Regions from separate parts of the Paenibacillus borealis genome, predicted to be linked through region 2. Evidence: predicted binding sites of a transcription regulator. Region 2 holds the regulator's gene; the other holds the start of a gene.

What was found. Region 2 encodes LexA, which represses DNA repair genes until DNA is damaged. Its sites were predicted from a motif close to CGAACATATGTTCG; they were not measured.
Region 1: the regulator LexA is predicted to act here: its motif matches at 2,077-2,090, upstream of PBOR_RS01085 (putative DNA modification/repair radical SAM protein).

The regions. Positions count from the first base shown of each region.
Region 1 is NZ_CP009285.1:223,711-231,252, forward strand. It holds gene PBOR_RS01080 (TIGR03915 family putative DNA repair protein) at 1-753, opposite strand, end outside; gene PBOR_RS01085 (putative DNA modification/repair radical SAM protein) at 720-2,033, opposite strand; gene PBOR_RS01090 (hypothetical protein) at 2,230-2,421, shown strand; gene PBOR_RS01095 (glycoside hydrolase family 3 C-terminal domain-containing protein) at 3,040-5,826, shown strand; gene PBOR_RS01100 (glycoside hydrolase family 18 protein) at 5,940-7,226, shown strand; gene PBOR_RS01105 (hypothetical protein) at 7,327-7,542, opposite strand, start outside.
Region 2 is NZ_CP009285.1:4,674,302-4,681,843, reverse strand. It holds gene PBOR_RS19565 (hypothetical protein) at 1-109, shown strand, start outside; gene PBOR_RS19560 (hypothetical protein) at 125-484, shown strand; gene PBOR_RS19555 (hypothetical protein) at 589-813, shown strand; gene PBOR_RS19550 (hypothetical protein) at 866-1,051, shown strand; gene PBOR_RS19545 (hypothetical protein) at 1,132-1,353, shown strand; gene PBOR_RS19540 (hypothetical protein) at 1,534-2,091, shown strand; gene PBOR_RS19535 (L,D-transpeptidase) at 2,210-2,548, opposite strand; gene lexA (transcriptional repressor LexA) at 2,746-3,372, opposite strand; gene PBOR_RS19525 (LysM peptidoglycan-binding domain-containing protein) at 3,653-3,982, shown strand; gene PBOR_RS19520 (DUF896 domain-containing protein) at 4,093-4,302, shown strand; gene PBOR_RS19515 (hypothetical protein) at 4,350-4,877, shown strand; gene PBOR_RS19510 (HAD family hydrolase) at 4,912-5,697, shown strand; gene PBOR_RS19505 (FixH family protein) at 5,926-6,348, shown strand; gene metH (methionine synthase) at 6,527-7,542, shown strand, end outside.

The sequences.
Region 1 (7,542 bases), 3.7 Mb from region 2:
GTAACGCTTGGGCATCAGCGAGGAGCGCAGGCGTTCGTTGCGGCGCTCCTTGATTCCGATCGCGTGATAGAACCCTGTCCACAGGCGGCGGTAAGCCTCCTCAGCTTCATCCGGCTCAGGCGGGGTCCAGCCGCTTAACGGAATGATAGCCTCCCGTCCGGGTTCATGAATCAGCGCTACTTCATGAGTCTGGTCGTAGATCATGAAGCTCTCGCCCTGGAACCGGTCGCAGAAATGCTCCTGAATGACCGGAAGGATGTATCCCTGGGGTTCAATAACCGCGGCCATGACCGGACCGTATACGGAGAAACGTACAAAACCCAGATACAGATGACCTTCCCGCCGAAGCTGCTGAACCGCCTTCTGTAAGGCGTGCACCGTATCATCGGCCAGCATATTCATCACCTTGCGGCCATGCTTGAAGCCGAGATACAGGAAATTCAGCAGCAGCAGCTCCTTCTCCGGTGTGTTTGACCAGAACCCCAGACGGACCAGTTCCTCTGCTTCAGGAGAAATACGGAGCGGAATGGACTTAAGGACTCTCTCCGCCTTATGCTTGTCAGTTTCTATCCACTTCGATTCCAGCAGCAGGCCTTGCTCTTCACCTTCCGAATGAACGGCCAGCGGAATCTCCTTCCAGGTATAACTCTCAAATACACAGCACAGCAGGCCCTCAAAGCTGCCATCATAGGTATAGGCCAGTGCGGACGGCTTGAACATCAGGCTTCCGCCCCTTTCTTGAATTCCGCCCATCCTCCTGCAGCCGGCAAGGCCGCTGCGTAGTGGTCGTCGAACAAGGTCAGCTGCTCAACCTGGGCCGGCTGGTAGGGAGCCAGCTGCTGCCCGGACATCAGCGAACGAAGCAGGGTATGCTCACTGACTTTCAGCCCTTCCAGCGGTTTGCCCTTGCAGGTGATGAAGAATTGGGCCCGCTTGAGCACGACGCCAAGCTTCTTCAGCGCATGGAAATCCAGCGTCGCCGCCCGTCTTGCCTTCACAATCCGCTGAGCACTCCTTACCCCGATGCCGGGAACACGCAGCAGCATTTCATACGGCGCACGGTTGATCTCCACCGGGAACTGCTCCCGGTGATTGACGGCCCAGCTGCATTTGGGATCGAGCAGCGGATTGAAATTAGGCACGGCTTCATCCAATAGTTCATTGGCCTGAAAACCGTAGAAGCGCAGCAGCCAATCCGCCTGATAGAGCCGGTGCTCCCGCAAGAGTGGCGGTTTGGTATCGAGGGAGGGCAATAGCGAATCCTCAATTACCGGAGTATAGGCGGAATAGAATACGCGCTTCAGGCTGTATTTGCGGTATAAGCCTTCCGTCAAATTCAGAATCTGGTAATCCGTATCCGGCGAGGCGCCTATAATCATCTGCGTACTCTGGCCGGCGGGAGCGAAGCGGGGGGCATGGTTATATTTGACGATATCAGAGCTATTCTCCTTAATCTTATCTTTAATCAGCCCCATTGGCTTCAGGATGGAGATCTTGCTCTTATCAGGAGCGAGTATCCCGAGGCTCTCCTGCGAGGGCAGCTCGATATTGACGCTCATGCGGTCAGCGAGCAGTCCGAGTCTGGACAGGAGGACATCGTCGGCTCCGGGAATGGCTTTTACATGAATATAGCCGTTGAAATGATACACATTCCGCAGCAGCTCCAGCGCCGATATCAGTTGCTCGGTTGTATAATCCGGATTACGCATAATCCCTGAGCTGAGGAACAGCCCTTCTATGTAATTGCGGCGGTAGAACTGCATGGTAAGATCCGCGATCTCTTCGGGAGTAAAAGCGGCCCGGCGGACGGGATTGGATTTGCGGTTGACACAATAGGCACAATCATAGACACAGGCGTTGGTCATAAGCACCTTCAGCAGTGAAATACAGCGGCCGTCCGCCGCAAAGCTGTGGCAGATACCCATTGCAGCAGTACTGCCTAAACTTCCGGCCTGGCCTTTGCGGTCTGAACCGCTTGAAGTGCAGGCCACATCATATTTCGCTGAAGCGGTCAGAATCTCAAGCTTCTCCATAACATCCACGGTCGCAATCCCCCTCATAGAGGAAAGTATATACCGAACATGTGTTCTTGTCAAAGCGTTGCATTATATGCCAGTTACCCGGGCCGAAATGTATGCGCATTCCTTAGTATGCTATAATAGTTTTTAATGGTTCATAGCATTTAGAACTGTACTGTTTCTGAAAATTGGGTTAGGAGTGTTGCTGGAAATGAGAGGATACAACATTTGGCGGCCGATTATGCTGATTGCGGTTGCGCTGCTTACGAGAACCTTGGTCTCAAGTATTTGCCTTATGTTTGGGATGTCGCCGGAGTCGGCAAGCAGTGTTGCCATGCTGGGTATGGTCGCTGCTGCGCTTGTGATGTATAACCGTATGATGAAGAGCCGCCGCCGCAAATAAATAGAAGGTCCGTAAGTTCCCCGGGTGAAACGAATCATAAGTGAGACATTTGAAGACACCCGCACAGGTGTCTTATTTTATGTTTTGGGAAATTAACATTTCCCCAAAGTATAGTTAAATCCAAAGAAGCAGCTAAAAAGCTCGAAACAGCATTGGAGGGGGCGGCTGCGCCGGCGGCCAGAAATAGATGAATTTTCTCCACTTGCTAATGAACGTAGGAGCCTTTGCCAAGCAACAGTTGGAAAATCAGCACTTAATAGGCTGCAAATAGATCAACTGGATGATACGATACCCCTTGACCGCCATTGAATGCCACTACTAATTACAATGGGGAATTTAGCCGGCAACGGTGATCGAGGAACTAATCTAATTTAGTAAGGTGCTGATTCGCCCTCCGGGCGATTTTGTTCTTTAGAGGGGTTCCGGGCGAGAGATAGCGGCTGCCCGGTTTTGCTTTTTAAGCTGCAGAGCTTGTATATTAGGGCTGTAGCTTTTATTCTTAGAAGGATATGCTATATAAATAACAACAAAGGTTCAAGATATCGTGAATCCCGTAAGGGAGAAGGCTATCTATAGAATCAATACACGTTGGGAAATGAACAAACAGGAGGAAACCAATTGAGTACACAGAATATCGGAGTGCCGCTAGAGGGTTTTGCAGAATTTAGCCGGGTAGTAGCCGCAGAAGGCGCGGTGTTGCTTAAGAATGAGGGGCAGGTGCTTCCGCTTGGAAACGGCGAGAGCGTTGCCATTTTTGGCAGAATCCAAGTGAATTACTACCGCAGCGGTACAGGATCGGGCGGAAGTGTTCATGTTGCATATACTACCAACCTGCTGGAAGGTCTGCGCAGCAAGAAGAACATCAGCGTTAATGAAGAACTGGCAGCAGCATACGAGGAATGGATCGGACTTAACCCGTTTGATGACGGCGGAAAAGTATGGGCGGCTGAGCCGTGGAACCAGAAGGAAATGCCGCTTACGGATGAGCTGGTGAAGAAGGCGAGAAGCCAGTCGGCCAAGGCTGTTGTAGTGATTGGACGTACCGCCGGTGAGGATCAGGACAATGCCGATGCACCGGGAAGCTACCGGTTGACGGAAGATGAGAAGGCTATGCTTACGCAGGTTACGGCTCATTTTGAACAAACTATTGTTGTGCTTAATGTCTCGAATATTATGGATATGAGCTGGGTTAACGATGCCGGCTATGTACATCCTATTTCTGCGGTGATCTATTCCTGGCATGGCGGAATGGAAGGCGGCAATGCAATTGCCGATGTACTGGCCGGAGAGGTGACGCCAAGCGGTAAACTGACGGATACGATCGCGTATTCCATTGAGGATTACCCGTCCACAAGCAACTACGGCAATGAGTTCAAGAACTTGTATGAGGAAGATATCTATGTAGGATACCGTTATTTCGAGACCTTCTGTCCGGATAAGGTTCAGTATGAATTCGGCTATGGCATCTCCTACACCACCTTCAAGCTGGAGCCGGAGGAAGCAAAGCTGGTGGACCTGGCGGGTGAGGCACACATTCAGATCGGCGTAACTGTAACCAATACAGGGGATACCTACTCCGGCAAAGAAGTGGTGCAGGTGTATTATGAAGCGCCGCAGGGACAGCTGGGTAAACCGGCCAAAGCGCTGGCGGCATTCGGGAAGGCCAAGCTGCTTGAGCCGGGAGAGTCTCAACACCTTACGGTAAGCTTCCCGCTCCATTCTCTGGCTTCGTATGATGACGCCGGAATGACAGGGCACCCTTCCGCTTATGTACTGGAAGCTGGAACCTACCGTTTCTATGTGGGAACCAGTGTTAAAGCCGTGACGGAAGTTAACGTTGATGGACAAGCTGGTTATGTTCTGGATGAGCTTAAGGTTGTAGAGCAGCTGCAAGAGGCGATGGCGCCGACCGAAAGCTTCAAGAGAATGAAACCGGGGGCCCGGAAGGAAGACGGTTCTTATGAACTGATCTCTGCTGAGGTGCCGGTACGCAAGGTAGATATGGCAGCGCGGATTGAAAGCAATCTTCCGGAGACGCTGGTACAGACCGGTAATCAGGGCCATACGTTGAGAGATGTTCATGAAGGTAAAGTCAGCATGAATACGTTCATTGCCCAGCTCAGCGACCAGGATCTGGCGGCCATTGTCAGAGGCGAAGGAATGAGCAGTCCGCTGGTTACGCCGGGTACGGCTTCGGCCTTCGGCGGAGTCAGCGACAGCCTGTTCAGTTACGGCATTCCGGTTGCGGCTACAGCAGACGGCCCATCCGGTATCCGGATGGACAGCGGACAGAAGGCGACCCAGGTGTCGATTGGAACCCTGCTTGCCGCTACCTGGAACGCAGAGCTGGTTGAAGAGCTGTATGTCATGGAAGGCCAGGAATTATTGCGCAACCAGGTGGATGCTTTGCTGGGACCGGGTCTTAATATCCGCCGCAGTCCACTGAACGGGCGTAACTTCGAATATTTCTCTGAAGACCCGCTGATCTCCGGGATCTTCGCTGCCGCGTGCACGCGCGGTATTATGAAGGGCGGCTCCAATGCCACGCTGAAGCATTTCGCCTGCAACAACCAGGAGAAGCACCGCAGCAAAGTTGATGCCGTGGTATCTGAACGCGCGCTGCGCGAGATTTACCTGAAGGGCTTCGAAGTCGCTGTGAAGCAGGGCGGCGCGAATTCGATCATGACCTCCTACAATCCGGTCAACGGCCACTGGGCGGCTTCCAACTATGACCTGAATACCACGCTGCTGCGCGGTGAATGGGGCTTCCGGGGGATCGTAATGACCGACTGGTGGGCGATCATGAATGATGTCGTGAATGGAGGCACTGCGGACCGCAAGAACACGAACTGGATGGTCCGGGCACAGAACGATTTGTACATGGTAGTATCCAATTATGGTGCGGAAGTCAACGCCTATGATGACAATACGCTTGAATCATTGGAGAATGGAACGCTCACCCGTGGCGAGCTTCAGCGCTCGGCCATCAACATTTGCGAATTCATCATGCAGGCACCGGTCTTCTCCAGAAAGCATGAGATCGTAGAAGCTGTCGATACATTTAAGGCAGATTCTTCCCTGGTGGCTGAGCAGATTCAGGTGCTGAGCCAGAACGCACAGATTGCACCTAGTGTGTCTGGACCAACCTATATCCAGGCGGATGAAGCCGGTGAGTACCGGATCTTCGTCAGCATCATGTCCCCGGAACCCGAGCTTGCCCAAAGCGCCTGCAACGTGACCCTGAACGGACAGCCAGTGACCACCATTCAGACGAACGGGACAGAAGGCAAATGGATCAGACAGAAGCTGGTTAAGATCGGACTTGAAGCTGGTCTGTATGAAATGAAGCTGGACTTCGTCAAACCAGGCCTGGAGATTGAATGGATTGAATTCAAACAGGTGTAACAGCTTTTAATTTCAGGACACCCTCCGGGGTGTCTTTTTGCGTCCGCATACCTGCAGCACTGCCGAATAAAATAGGGGTATAACTGCTACTATGAAGGGGTGAGCATGGAAGGATGCAAATACATGTGGTGCAGCCGGGACAGACGCTGTATGGAATTGCAGAAGCTTATGGCGTGAACATGGATACGATAACTGAGGCGAATCAGTTGTCTGCACCAGGAAGGCTGGTCATTGGACAAACGCTGGTGATTCCGATAGTTGGCCAGTATTATTGGGTTCAGCAGGGCGATAGCTTCTATAGTATCGCGCAGAGGTTCGGCCGGAAGGCCAGACAGCTGGCGGAAGTGAACGGGCTGGCGCTGAATCAGCCGCTGCAAATCGGATATCGCCTGTACCTTCCTCCTGTACCAAGGCGGCAGGCAGAGGTGAATGCCTATTTAGAGCCGAGAGGAGAGGAGGTCTCTCAGGCGCTGCAAAATGCGGCTGCAGAAGCTGCCCCTGAGCTTACGTATCTTGCGCCGTTTAGCTTCCGGATTAAGCGGGACGGTTCGCTGCAGGCACCACCGCTGGATAATCTGGCATCAATCGCGGCGCAGAACCGGGTCACGCTGATGCTGGTCGTCACGAATCTGGAGGATGCCCAGTTCAGCTCAGAGCTGGGACGGATTATTCTGAATGATCCGGTGGTGCAGGACCGGCTGCTGGAGAACATTGTGGCCGAAGCGAAGCGGCTGAATTTCAGAGATATGCACTTTGACCTGGAATTCCTCCGGCCGGAGGACCGCGAAGCGTATAACGCTTTTCTGCGCAAGGCGGCGGACATCATTCACAAGGAGGGCTTCCTGCTGTCTACCGCACTTGCACCCAAAACCAGTGCATCCCAAACCGGAGCCTGGTATACGGCGCATGACTATAAAATGCATGGCCAGGTTGCTGATTTTGTCATTATTATGACCTACGAATGGGGATACAGCGGAGGCCCGCCGATGGCCGTTTCTCCTATAGGACCGGTGCGCCAGGTGCTGACGTATGCGGCCAGTGAAATTCCCCCTGGCAAAATTATGATGGGCCAGAATCTGTACGGCTACGATTGGACTTTGCCTTATGCAGCTGGCGGAGAGTATGCCAAAGCACTCAGCCCGCAGGCGGCAATTGATCTGGCGAGGAACAGGAATGCCGCCATTCAGTACGACTATAAAGCCCAGGCTCCGCATTTTGATTACACCGATGACGCAGGACGGCAGCATAAGGTATGGTTCGAAGATGCCCGCTCCATTCAGGCCAAGTTTGATTTGATCAAGGAGCTGGATCTCCGGGGCATCAGCTATTGGAAGCTTGGCCTGCCTTTTCCGCAGAATTGGCTGTTAATAGAAGATAACTTCAATGTGGTCAAAAAATAAACCGGCAACGTCCCCCTCTTTTCGGCAGAAAAGCTGCAAAAAAACGGCTGTGCGTCCCCGAAAGGACCGCACGGCCGTTTTTGCTTATGCCGCTACAGTGTTAACCCATTAAGCCCTTGAGACCGCCCAGGAAGGGCCGGATCGACTTAATCATATTGTAGCCCATCTTCATAACGGGCATCGCCTTCTGCACCATTCCGAACATCCCCATGAATTTCCCCAGACCTCCGATACCGGCAGCTCCGCCTGCCCCGCCCATGAACGATCCGAGTAAAGGCATGAAGCCGGAGACCTCTGCTTTCTTGGCACCTGAAGA
Region 2 (7,542 bases):
GGAATGGAGCGGAATGGATGTGGGGATAAGCAGTCCGATTGATGTATTTGTTATGCTCTGCCGGTTTATTGTGAGTCCGTTAGTATTCACGATTCAAGAAATATTATAGCTGGAGGGAATAGGGATGAACCCGCGATATGATACACCGCAGCCTGAACGCAGAGTCCGCAAGAAAACAGCAGCAAAACTGTCTTTTGTACTAATAGTAATACTGGTCTTGCTAGCAGTTCTGAATCCGGGCAAAGAGGACTTTGGGGAATATGCTGTGAACAATCTGGAGGGAACGCTGGGTATAGAGCTTGCCAGTGGAATTACTGATCTGGTGGCACAACCGCTGGTGGAGTCATTTACTATTAGAAAAAATTACATTCTGTTCTCTACATTCAGCATACCTGATATTCAAGACGGCAAGACATTTATCGGTGATGTTAAGGCAAAGCGCAAATACCTCGGGCTGTTTAAAATCGTTTTCATCAAGCTCTAAGCTCTAAATAGGGATTACATATTGTTCCAGAACCCGGTATAATTGAATTGATTTGTATGCTCCATGAATCCTTATCATTCTTGCGTGTGCACTAAGGAGGAAAGATGTTGAATACTGCGTATAAAGTTCTTTCAAGTGATGCTGATATATTCGCGGCTGCGCTTGCCCAGGTGAAGGTCTATGTTGTTCAGTTGGTTGAGGGTAAGCCGCATGTGATTGCTGATTACGCCGGACCTGTACAGAAATGGACACCGGAGTATGTATTGCTGGCCGGAATGACCTACAGACGTGACGAATTTGAGTTCCGGGTACGTCTGCCCAAGAAGTAAAAGCAGGTAAACGCTTCCGGGTAACGAATTAGTAGTTGAGGAGGTGGTCGCAGTGAGTAAAGTTATTTTTGAGCTTCAGTATGTGAATGGGCAAATTGAAGAACTGGAATCTGTGTTTGAATCGGCGGCAGAAGCTAGAACCTATCTGACATCCGGTGGCTTAACTGGCTGGATTCCGGCGGGAGGCAAGTTTATTAATCCTGTAAATATTATCTCCATCAAGGTCAAAGAAAGCTAGTTATAATATTACTGCCAAATCACACAGTCTCCGAAGCAAATCCTTGCATTTCTTATACTATAAAACGTAAAAGAGGTGTAATGATGACGCAAAGAGAACGAAACAGAATCCGCAGAGCCATTAATGCCCTGCTCACACAAAGAGCAATTCTGCTGGAGAGACTTGAAGAAATCAATGAGAATCTGCGCAGAATTCCAAGCGGCACGCGTGCCAGAAGAGAACTGCTGGCTGCCAGAGCATCTATCCGTGAAGCGATTCGTTTAAACACTATTGCTATCCGGTTGTTACGCAGCGTGTTGTAGTCAGTCAGAGGATATGTATCCAGTCAAAGACATCCTTCCGGGATGTCTTTTTGCTTGTGATTGAGACTGTGAAAGGGGCGGAGTATAATTAAATGATGTAATGTATGCGATTACGGAAATACATATCAGGATAACATGATGAACAAGCTGCATAAGAGCTTGATTAGGAAGGTGAGAAGAATGGACGATCAATTACGCCAGCGTCTGGGATTACCGGAATTACACTATAATGAACCGCTGATTGATGGAGAAGCTGAGATCGCGGCAGGGACACCTGACTTGGAGGCAGCCGGTACGACCGTGCTGAATGTCTCCAGAGAAGATGTGGAGAAGGGACGGCTGGAGAACTATCTGCGTGAGTTCAAGAAATATGAGAAAAAGAAGCTGCAGGGCAAAATTACAATCATTTTCAATGGCTATGAGCAGGATCGCAGGGAGGTCTATCAGGTACGGGAGATTACGAATTGGGTTGACCGGCTGCTGAAAAACGTTCCCCATCTGTTCTATTTCCTCAGCAGGGACAATTACGCCATGCGGATTGCATTCTTTTGTCTGTCTGAGGTGGTGGGACGCTCCGGGATGGAAGTCTCCATCACCAAAGAGCAGGGACGCAGGCTAATCGAGAAAGTAACCAAGAGCGCAGTAGTCTATGCCAAAAAAAGCAAAGACTCATTTTCGGAGCAGTGGAGTCTGGCTGAAAGTATTCTGGAAGAGCTTGGCTACGAACAAACTGTTTAATAGGTTATCCAGAAGAACTCCTTTGGCGAATTTTGGCCAAAGGGGTTCTTCTGTTCCGCGTGGACATACAGGCAGGCGCAGCATGTTTTGCGGAACCGGCGGGTGTACACTAGGGCGGCTACTCCCTAATGGTCACACGGGTACCAATGGGGAGAATTGCAGCCAAAGCGACCACGTCCTGGTTATACATGCGGATACAGCCGTGGGAGACCATGTGGCCAATAGAGGAAGGGTCATTGGTTCCGTGAATCCCGTAATGCGGCTTGGACAGACCCATCCAGAAAGCTCCGAACGGTCCACCCGGGTTGGGCTGCTTATTAATGATCGTATATTCTCCTATGGGCGAAACGGTCAGCATCCTGCCGATGCCGACAGGGAATCCTCTGGTTACGGTGTCATTATCGAGCAGGTAAAGCATACGCTGTGAGAGGTCGACAATAATTCGATAATTGGGCATGGGGATCAGCACTCCTTTGTAATCAGGATATGTGCGGATGGCTGAAGCGGTTCGGGAGAAAAAATGCCGAAAAACCAACACGGGAACGAATGTTTGCATGTTGGTTTTTTGGCATTTTTCGCATTTTCAACAGGATAAAACCAGGAAAAAGGCTGCTTCGCTTCATGCGGAGCAGCCTAATTATGAAGGAGAAAGGATTAATGGATATCGCGGAATAATCCGATGACTCTGCCCAAAATAGTAACGCGGTTAAGGCGGAGAGGCTCATAAGCCGGGTTCTCCGGTTGCAGCCTGATATGATCACGTTCTTTGTAAAAGGTCTTAACGGTTGCTTCATCTTCTTCGGTCATCGCAACAACGATGTCACCATTGTCGGCAGTTTGCTGTTGACGGACGATGACGTAATCGCCATTCATGATACCGGCATCAACCATGCTGTCGCCGAGTACAGAAAGCATGAATACCTTGTTATCCCCTACGTAATGAGTAGGTAGCGGGAAGTAATCCTCGATATTCTCTGTAGCAGTAATGGGAACACCAGCAGTAACCTTACCAATTACAGGGATACGGGTAACCGTCTGGACGAATTGATGTACATTCTCTGAATCTTCCTGACCGAGCAATTCAATCGCACGCGGTTTCGTAGGATCGCGCCGGATCAGGCCCTTCTTCTCAAGCCGGTCCAGATGACCGTGCACTGTAGAACTGGAGGCCAGGCCAACAGCTTCGCCGATTTCCCGAACAGACGGAGGATAACCCTTGCTGCGGACTTCGTTACGTATAAATTCCAGGATCGCCAGCTGGCGACTCGAAATCTTTGACATCGGAATCAACCCCATATACTATGTTTGGGAAAATTATAACATAGAACTGCCGTTCGTACAAACATAAGTTCTAAAATGAGGAAATTGCAGGCCAGATAATTAAGGGAACAGTTGTTCGAAAAAACTATTGATCAAAACACATGTTCGTGTTATATTATTTTCGAAAGTAAGAACAAGTGTTTGGAGGTCGATATTAATGTTAAAATACAGCACATACAACAGTATCTACAACGAGGATGTCAAGGTGTCCGCTCCCGGTAATCCATTACCCCATATTCTAATGAGAAAGTTCAAAGATAAGACTCTTCATCTGCTGTCTGCACTCACAACCTTATTCCGCCAGATCAGCTTCATTAAGATTACTCTGGTTCTGTTGCTTATGATTTCCGGATTTACAATAGTGGGGAATGTGTTCGCCGGTTCTGTCTCTTTAATGAAGCCGGAGAAGCGGATCGTGGTTGAACACGGAGACACCTTGTGGAGCATTGCGCTGAAGAATAAACCGGATGATATGAAGACTGCTGTATATATAGAAGGAATTAAGAAGGCAAATGGTCTGAAGGACAGTGGAATTAAGTCCGGAGATATACTGTCCGTGCCGGTATATTAAGTGAAAGAAGCATAGTGGTGTTCGACTCGGAGAGCTTTCAGGGGGTAGACCTTGACAAGCTCTTTTTCTCATGGCAAAGTTAGAATGAATTTATAGGGGAGGGGAAAGTATTGAATATTGACGAATTGGTCGCACGCATCAATGATTTGGCACGCAAACATAAGAACGGCGGCCTGAATGAGGAAGAATTGGCAGAACGTGCCAAGCTTCGCGAGATTTATCTGGGCAACATCCGCAGCAACTTCCGGGCCCAGCTTGATACCATTGAAATTGTGGATAATCCGGAGCATGAAGAAGGCAACAACGGACGTAAAGCTTAGTCTGCAGCCTTTTCATAGATAATACAGGATGACTAGGGGGAACTAACATGGCCCGTTCTTGGGAAAGAATGGTTCAACGCAACACCAAGCAAGTTAATCAGCAAAGAAAGAAGCAGGGGAAAGAGACGATTTACGGGGCAAGCTCCAAAGCTGCTGCAAAGAGCGTCGATATTTTTAAAGGCCGGAATATTGTATTCCCAGTAGTGTTATTACTGCTTGGTATTATGTTCTGGGTAGTCGGTTCCATTGATGATGCTAAAGGAAGCGGGATTCTGGCCAACTGGCTGGGGGTTGTACTGTACTTCCTGCTTGCCGCGCTGTTATTCTTCCGCCGTCCGTTCCTTAAGGTTGAGCGTGCCCGCCTGTCTACTATTAAATACAACCGTGAACGCTTTCTGCCTGCGGCGGAAATCGAGAAGATTACCTTGTCGCGCAGCGTGGTCACCATTAAGTATAAAGGCAAGCGCAAGCAGTGGATTTTCTCCAAGCTGATTAACCGTTATGACACTGCTGCTATGGCTGAACGCCTGGAGCAATTCGGCAAGAACAACAACATTGAAGTAGTGCACGAATAGTAAGATAGACCAGCATAGGGAGTGGGAGAACGAAATGCCGATTACCGCCGTACTATTTGACCTTGACGATACACTGCTATGGGATGATCGAAGTGTGGAAGAAGCATTCCGCTACGCCTCTGAGGCTGCAGGGGATTCCGTTGATCCGCAAGAGCTTGAGCAGGCGGTGCGCAGAGAAGCACGTGCGCTGTATGAGTCTTACGAGACATTTCCGTTCACGAAGCTGATCGGGATCAATCCATTTGAGGCACTATGGGCCAATTTTACTGCTGGAGAACAGCCGGAATTCCGGCAGCTGGAGCAACTGGCTCCGGCCTACCGCATCGAATCCTGGCGCCGCGGGCTGGCTTCCCTAGGAGTGGAAGACGAAGCGCTGGCGGCACGCCTTGCTGACAAATTCGCCGCTGAGCGCCGCAGCCGTCCCTATATATACGAAGAGACGCTTCAGGTGCTGGATGAGCTGCGCGGCAAGGTGAAGCTGCTGCTTCTGACGAATGGCTGTCCGGCACTCCAGCAGGAGAAGCTTGATGGTGTACCTGAGCTTATTCCGTATTTTGACCATATTGTCATTTCCGGAAGCTTCGGCAAAGGGAAACCGGACAAGACTATCTTCGAGCATGCGCTCGGACTGCTGGATATTGCGCCTGAGCAGGGGATCATGGTCGGAGATAAGCTTACAACTGATATTCTCGGAGGACTGACTGCGGGTCTAACGACGGTCTGGATCAACCGGACTGGCAAGACCTCTGACCCGGACATTACTCCGGATCATCAGATCAGCCATCTTTCGGAGCTTCTGCCATTGGTGCACTCCCTATAACGGAATTAGATGAAGCCGGTATCCTCTCGCAGGGTATTGGCTTTTTTGATATATCCACATTGATAGGGACGAATGTAGTTCATGTATATGACTATTCTCATGAAATAGGGCGGTTAACGAAGCTTATTTCCGACAAGTTGAATAAAATGTGTATAATAAGAAAGAAAGCGATCTGACTTTCGTTGTCAGCGTTAAGATGAATCTATCGAAGAACCGGGAGGGCTCCAGATGATTAAGCCAAGATTGCGCAGAGGTCTCATTTGCATGGTTATGGGTATAACGCTTGCCGGCTGTTCAGGGAATAATGAAGAGGATATGCATATGCATGCAGCTGCTGATTCCTCAATGGTACCAATCAAGGTGGAGTTAAGCTGGAGCCCGGAAGAAATATCGGTTAACGACAAGGTTACTTTTAAAGCTGTCGTTAGTCAGGACGGCGAAGTTGTAGAGGATGCCAAAGAAGTAATTTTCGAAATTGCAGATAATGCAGAGCCCGGCAAGAGCACTCAGCTGCAAGGGGCCAGTGACGGAGAGGGAGCTTATGTAAGTGAACGTACATTTGAGCAAGCCGGCAGCTATACGGTCACTTCCCATGTTACTGCCCGGACGCAGCACTCCATGCCGTCTAAAGAACTCACGGTGCAGCCATAGTGAGTTGATGAGCCGTAGCTAAACAATCAATACTAATAATGCAGGGTGGAAAGGAAGGCTTTCCGAATTCCCTTTATTCTGCTAAACTTACTCTAATGTTTTACTGGGGGGATTGAAAGTGGCCAAATTCACACTTGCTGAAAGCTTGCAGCAACGCATACTGATACTAGACGGAGCCATGGGCACGATGATTCAACAGGTGCCGCTTACCGGAGATGATTTCGGCGGGGATGAGCTGGATGGCTGTAATGAAATGCTGGTGCTTACCCGGCCGGAGGTGATTCAGGATATTCATGAGAAATACCTGGAAGCCGGCGCGGATCTGATTGAGACCAATACATTCGGCGCCACCTCTGTGGTGCTTGCAGAATATGATATCCCGCAGCGGGCCCGGGAGATTAACCTGGAGGCTGCCAGACTTGCGCGTAACGCCGCAGATAAATATGATACACCTGATCGCCCTAGGTACGTTGTAGGGGCAATGGGGCCGACCACGAAGACGCTCTCTGTAACCGGGGGAGTCACGTTCCAGGAGCTTGTGGACAGCTATGAGGAGCAGGCGGTCGCGTTGATTGACGGCAAGGTAGATGCCCTGCTGCTGGAGACTTCCCAGGATACGCTGAATGTGAAGGCCGGAAGCATAGGCATCCACAACGCCTTCGAGAAAAGCGGAATTACACTGCCGGTGATGATCTCAGGTACCATCGAACCGATGGGGACTACGCTTGCGGGACAGAACATCGAGGCCTTCTACATTTCGCTGGAGCATCTTAAGCCGATCTCCGTCGGATTAAACTGTGCGACCGGACCCGAATTCATGCGCGATCATATCCGTTCGCTGTCGGCCATTTCTTCAGCAGCGGTAAGCTGCTATCCGAATGCCGGGCTTCCGGACGAGAACGGCAACTACCATGAATCTCCAGATTCACTTGCCCGTAAGCTGGCCGGCTTCGCCGAGAAGGGCTGGCTGAACATTGCCGGCGGCTGCTGCGGCACTACCCCGGATCATATCCGGGCGATGGCTGAAGCTCTGTCGGCCTATCCGCCGCGCGGGCTTGAGGGCAATCATCCGCCGGCACTCTCCGGCATTGAGCCAGTGTACATTGAGAGTGACAACCGTCCCTATATGGTCGGTGAACGGACCAACGTGCTGGGATCGCGGAAGTTCAAGCGGCTGATCGTCGAAGGTAAGTA